Regions from separate parts of the Clostridium chromiireducens genome, predicted to be linked through region 2. Evidence: a T-box and tRNA genes for the amino acid it is inferred to sense, from the RefSeq annotation. Region 2 holds a T-box; the other holds one or more tRNA genes.
What was found. A T-box is a leader RNA that pairs with one kind of tRNA and senses whether it is charged. The one in region 2 lies ahead of D2A34_RS25535 (glycine--tRNA ligase), so its partner is inferred to be a tRNA-Gly.
Positions count from the first base shown of each region.

Region 1: it encodes a tRNA-Gly, which carries the amino acid that the T-box ahead of D2A34_RS25535 (glycine--tRNA ligase) is inferred to sense. The anticodon was not compared.

Region 1 covers NZ_QXDJ01000002.1:180,190-183,611, reverse strand. The annotation lists gene D2A34_RS06110 (HD-GYP domain-containing protein) at 1-444, shown strand, start outside; gene D2A34_RS06105 (DUF1904 domain-containing protein) at 502-828, opposite strand; tRNA gene D2A34_RS06100 (tRNA-Lys) at 1,147-1,222, opposite strand; tRNA gene D2A34_RS06095 (tRNA-His) at 1,305-1,380, opposite strand; tRNA gene D2A34_RS06090 (tRNA-Arg) at 1,385-1,461, opposite strand; tRNA gene D2A34_RS06085 (tRNA-Gly) at 1,499-1,572, opposite strand; gene D2A34_RS06080 (HD domain-containing phosphohydrolase) at 1,772-3,422, opposite strand, start outside.
Region 2 covers NZ_QXDJ01000010.1:123,392-126,813, forward strand. The annotation lists gene lysS (lysine--tRNA ligase) at 1-528, shown strand, start outside; tRNA gene D2A34_RS25520 (tRNA-Asn) at 822-896, shown strand; tRNA gene D2A34_RS25525 (tRNA-Asn) at 1,218-1,292, shown strand; tRNA gene D2A34_RS25530 (tRNA-Asn) at 1,698-1,772, shown strand; T-box leader at 1,850-2,023, shown strand; gene D2A34_RS25535 (glycine--tRNA ligase) at 2,074-3,422, shown strand, end outside.

The sequences.
Region 1 (3,422 bases), on a different contig from region 2:
CTTATAAGTGCCAGCCTTCACGATATAGGTAAAGTTGGAATTGATGATTACATATTAAAAAAAGAAGGTAAGCTTACTAATGAAGAATATAATAAAATGAAAATGCATCCTGTAATAGGCTTCGGCATATTAAGTGACATTAACGGTTTCGAAGAAATCGCTACTATTATAAAACATCACCACGAATGGTACAACGGCTGCGGATATCCAGATAACCTAAAAGGCAATAAGATTCCTATAGGATCACAAATTATATCAATAGCTGATGCTTTTGATGCTATCACGACTAATAGAGTATATAGAAAAAGTCTAGGTTATACTAAAGCAATTAATATACTTGAAGAAGAAAGAGGCAGACAATTTAATTCAGAATTAGTAGACATATTTATAAATGCTTTAGAAGATACCAATATTTATATAGAGGCTGATGAAAATGTTGTATGATATGCAAAGGGAAACAAACCTTAGCTTTGATTTTACGAGCTAAGATTTGTTTCCTTTTTAGAAGTGCTCACCGTTCTCATAATACCTGCTTTTTTCGAGGTTATGAAAAATCACATCGACACTTTCATATCCAATTGAATTTATATATTTTGTAATAATCTTTGCTGCAGTATCCTGAACTTCCTGTCCCCTATCGAACCATGAAACATCAACCATTGGATATCCCAAAGCAAACTCACCATCTGCAATAAATTTGGATTGAACAAGCTCTATGCTAAAGTAATCTCTTGGACATTGTAATAGCTCCTGTAGTTCGTCTATTAAAGCCTTACTTATAGCGCAAGCCTTATTTTCGTCTACTGACCTTAATCTTAATACTGGCATATATACATCACCTCTTTTGTTAATTTAGTCTTATTCATTACTTAAATTCACTTCAATTTCAATAATAGAATCTTCATTTTTATCAATAATTTCAACTGAGTCACATACATCTTTACGTTTTTTATGAACATTATAACACAACTTACAATATATCGAATATAATCAGATAAGTATTGTCTATCTATTTCTTAGATTTTCATCTTAACATATGACTGTGTTATATTTATTTTTTTATTCGATACTGCAAAAATAAATATAACAAAAAATAAAGTAGGAAATGTATATTTAATTACATTTTCCTACTTTATCTAAATAATTTGGTGGCTCACCCGGGAATCGAACCCGGGACACCATGATTAAAAGTCATGTGCTCTACCGACTGAGCTAGTGAACCAAAATAATAATTATGACAGCATGATTCTATTTTACAAATAATCGAGTTAAGTAAATATCTTACCGATTTGCCATATCTTTAATGGGGTGAACGATGGGACTCGAACCCACGACAACCAGTGCCACAAACTGGCGCTCTACCAACTGAACTACGTACACCATATGGTGCGTTTTAAGGGATTCGAACCCCTGGCCCACGCCTTAGAAGGGCGTTGCTCTATCCAGCTGAGCTAAAAACGCATATTATTTATTATGTTACAGACTCTTTAAATCTGTATGGAGCGGGTAGTGGGAATCGAACCCACCTTTCCAGCTTGGAAGGCTGGAGTATTACCGATATACGATACCCGCAATCTGTGCTGCTTGTTTATTATATGTCACATATCATAAGTTGTCAACATAAAAGTTTAAATTTCTACAAATAAATCACTGAAGTTAATGTTAATCTGCTATCTATACCGTATCCCTGTACTGGTTAAGATCTGAAAAATAGGATATTTGAAACTTTATAATTTCAAATATCCTACTATAAAATAGATAAAAGCCATCTTTAAATCAATTTGTCTTCTATTAAGGCAATAAATTCTTTTACAAGAATCGGATCAAATTGTGTTCCAGAACATCTTTTGAGCTCTTCAACCACATACTCTTTTTCAAATGCCTGCTTATAAACTCTTTTATGAGTCATTACGTCATAAGAATCAGCTATACTAATTATTCTTGATAGTAATGGTATTTCTTCTCCCTTCAGCTTATTAGGATAGCCTGTCCCGTCATATCTTTCATGATGCGCCAATATATAGTTTGCAATATGAGCTAATTCTGGAGTTGAAGATGCAATTCTATACCCTATTTCAGAGTGCGTTTTCATGATACACCATTCTTCATCAGTTAGTTTTGAAGGCTTCAGAAGAATATGTTCCGGTATGCCAATCTTACCTATATCGTGTAATGTTGATAAAATCTCCAATTCATCCAGCTTTTCTTTCGACAATCCAATCCGTTTTCCGAGTTTTACACTTAAGTCTTTAATTCTCATGGTATGTTCTTTTGTTTCACTATGTTTTTCATGTAGAGTTCTTAGAAGTGAACATATAGTAGAACTTCTGATACTCCTATCTTCCAAAAGTTTATTCCTATACATTCTCTTTTCTGCGAGTCCCATTACTGATTCTGCATTTGAAGCTTCCTCATATGATCCTGCACTTCCTAATGCTATACTTATCTTAAAATGAAATTCTGTTTCATTTTCACACCTATCTTTTATTGTCTCCATTAATTTCATGGTGTAGTCCCTAGTTTTATTTCTTACTAATATTATAAACGCATCTCCACCCCACCTTGAAATTATATCATCAGTTTCCGAGCTTTCTTTGAGTATTTTACTTACAAGATATAGCAGTCTATCTCCTTCTAAATAACCAAATGCATCATTTGTTAACTTTAAACCATTAATATCTCCCATTATAATGTGATAATTAATATCTTTCGCATCATCCATGACCCTAAATATCTTTTCCATATACGCTCTATTTTTTAAACCTGTAAGTATATCTGTATAATTTAGAAATACTATTTCTTCATTTGCTGAATTAATTGCAGAAAGCATTTTATTAGTTGTATTGGCCAGCTTATTTATTTCATCTTTCCCTTCAATATTAATAGATAATGTAGTATCTTTAGTTATACCAACCTCTTCCATAAAACTAGTCAATTTTGAAAGTCTTTTTAATATATATTTATTAACGATTACAATATCAATTGCTATAATTATACTAATTAAACACAACATTTTAAAAATAAAATTTCTTAAGAAATAATTTATATGTTCCTCACTATGACTTTTACTTTTTATAGAAATAGATATTGAGTTTTCATTATTAATATCTTTTATTGTTTTATTAGCTTCGAGAGTTTTTGTATTGTATGAGATAACATTATCATCGAAATTTATATAGTTCATAGTCTCTTTATATTTATAATTTTCCTGATGAGCTTCAGTAATTGTCAAATCTTCACTAGTAACATTTTTTATATATTCTAATAAAGTTTCATCAATTTCACGAACCATTATTATTGTTCCGTTACTCTCTAATTGTTTATTGGTTGATGTTACAGGCAATATTCCAATAATATAAATTTTTCCTTTCAAACACAATAAACCTGTCTTTTGACTATCTGTTTTATCAAAGTTCTTACTA
Region 2 (3,422 bases):
GTTAAAGAATATGCAGGTGTAGACTTTAACGAAATTAAATCTAATGAGGAAGCTCAGGCTATAGCAAAAGAGAAACATATAGAATTTGCTAAACCATTAGATACAGTTACAAAGGGTGAAGTACTAAATGCCTTATATGAGGAATTCGGTGAAGCAAACATGATTCAGCCAACGTTCGTTACAGATTATCCAGTTGAAATTTCACCTCTTACAAAGAAAAAGAGAGGAAATCCTGAATTCACTGAGAGATTCGAAGGTTTTGTATTCGGTAGAGAACTTTGTAATGCATACTCAGAATTAAATGATCCTATAGTTCAAAGAGAAAGATTTGAACAACAAGCTAAAGAGAGAGAACTTGGAGACGATGAAGCGTATATGTTAGATGAGCAATTCATGAGCGCTCTTGAAACTGGTATGCCGCCGACAGGTGGAATGGGAATGGGTATAGATAGACTTATAATGTTCTTGACTGATTCAGCTTCAATTAGAGATGTTATATTATTCCCAACAATGAGGCCACAAAAATAATAAAGAAGCTAAGTAGGTCCTGAAAAAGAAATTTTTGTAAAGTTTAATACGTAGTAATATATACGATAAAAGATTCATATGTGTTCATATAGAACGTGTATGGATCTTTTTTTATATTGATTAGGATTTTGCATATAGATATATTTCGAGAAAACTCAATGAAATTTCAATATATTGTAAAGAAACTAGTTATTATGAATTTTAAACAAGTTATTCTTAACTTATTTAAAAAAATTAATATAAAAAGCTTGCATAATTATAAAAGTTTGATATAATAGATTAAGTAATGACGTTCCGCGATAGCTCAATGGTGGAGCACTCGGCTGTTAACCGATAGGTTGGAGGTTCGAGTCCTCTTCGCGGAGCCATTTTTTTATACTTTTTTGAAAAATAAAAATCAGTAAGTAGTTAAGGGTAGAAAGTGTTTTCTACCCTTTTAATATATTAAATTATATTCATGTTATGTAAATTTGCATCCATGTTAAGGTAAAGGTGACATAAGTTCTTGAAGTACCGGATCTCTAATAGATTTATCTGCAAGGTATATATTGTAAGTATTGTCCCCCATAAATGAATTACATATTTAGGTTTAGACGGAGATAAAAGTTCATATTTGAAAAAAATAAAAGAATTGAAAAAAAGGGTTGCATAATTATAAAAAGGTGATATAATAGATTAAGTAATGACGTTCCGCGATAGCTCAATGGTGGAGCACTCGGCTGTTAACCGATAGGTTGGAGGTTCGAGTCCTCTTCGCGGAGCCATTTTTTTATACTTTTTTAGAAAATAGAAATAAGTGAAATAGCTAAGGGTGGGAATTATTCTCCACCCTTTTAATATATTAAATTATATTATTTTTGTTATGATTAAAATCGAAAATTTTAAGGTATATCAGTTGAAGATTTTTATGTTGATAAATTGTAATTATAAACTGTTAAAGTGAATTAGATTGGATGTAAGTACTTTTTTCATAACGGAAATTCCGGAATGCTAGATTTCTAGTGAAACTGCCTATGAGGTGTATTTGTTCATATAATTCCTCCTCAAATTATTGCTCATTATCAGGTTTATATATAAACACAAGTCTATATATAAAAGAAAATAAATAAATATGAAAAATGGGGTTGCATAATTATAAAAGTTTGATATAATAGATTAAGTAATGACGTTCCGCGATAGCTCAATGGTGGAGCACTCGGCTGTTAACCGATAGGTTGGAGGTTCGAGTCCTCTTCGCGGAGCCATTTTTTTTATACTTTTTTAAAAGATAATTTAATCTTGACATATAAAGGAATTTTGTTAAAATAAATTTATAAATTGAATATACACGTTGAAAAAGAGGAGTAATTTATAAGTAAATTAAAGAGAGATGATGTTTGGTGGAAATCATTATTATTTGTAAATGAATGGAGCTTTTGAGTGTAGGTTAATTAGAGAAGAAAGATGGGCTAGAGCCAAGAAGGGTGGAACCGCGGAATTGTATTTCGTCCCTTTGTGCTTATAGCCTTTTTATTTTTATCAAAAAATATTTGGAGGGATAAAACGATGGCAGTAGAAAAAACAATGGAAAAGATTGTAGCTCTTTGTAAAAATAGAGGATTTGTATTTCCTGGCTCTGATATATATGGTGGGCTAGCAAATTCGTGGGATTATGGTCCTCTAGGAGTAGAGTTCAAAAATAACGTTAAAAAAGCATGGTGGAAGAAATTTGTTCAAGAAAGCCCTTACAATGTTGGATTAGACTCCGCTATTTTAATGAATAGAGAAGTCTGGGTTGCTTCAGGACACGTTGGAGGTTTCTCGGATCCGTTAATGGACTGTAAAGAATGTAAGGCAAGATTTAGAGCAGATAAATTAGTTGAAGATCATATGACAGAAAATGGAGCAGAGGTAGCTAGCGCTGATGGATGGACTAATGATCAGTTAAAAGAATATATTGAGAGTAATAATATAGTTTGTCCGAAATGTGGAAAAATGAATTATACAGATATAAGAAAATTTAATCTTATGTTTAAAACATTCCAAGGTGTTACGGAAGATGCTAAAGCAGAAATTTACCTAAGACCAGAAACAGCACAAGGTATATTTGTTAACTTTAAAGCTGTACAAAGGACATCTAGAAAGAAAGTTCCGTTTGGTATAGCTCAAATAGGTAAATCTTTCAGAAATGAGATTACACCTGGTAATTTTACTTTTAGAACAAGAGAATTTGAACAAATGGAATTAGAATTCTTCTGTAAACCAGGAACTGATTTAGAATGGCACAAATACTGGAAGGATTATTGTTGGAACTTTTTGCTTAATCTAAATGTAAAACCTGATAATTTAAGGATGAGAGATCATGGTGAGGAAGAGCTATCGTTCTATTCAAATGCGACATCGGATATAGAATACTTATTTCCATTTGGATGGGGTGAACTTTGGGGGATAGCAGATAGAACTGATTACGATTTATCTAAACATCAAGAACACTCAGGACAAGATCTAAGCTATTTAGATCAGACAACTAATGAAAAGTATATACCATATGTTATAGAGCCATCATTAGGCGCTGATAGAGTTGCTTTAGCATTCTTAATTGAAGCTTATGATGAAGAAGAGTTAGAAGGTGGAGATGTTAGAACTGTAATGCATTTACATCCAGCATTAGCTCCATTTAAGGCGGCAATATTGCCTCTTTCTAAGAAGCTTTCTGAAAAGGCTCTAGACCTTTATGGAGATTTAAGCAAAAAGTTTAACTTAGATTTTGATGAAACTGGAAGTATAGGTAAGAGATATAGAAGGCAGGATGAAATAGGAACTCCTTTCTGTATAACAATTGATTTTGATACATTAGAAGACGAATCAGTTACTATTAGAAATAGAGATACTATGGAACAAGAAAGAGTTAAGAT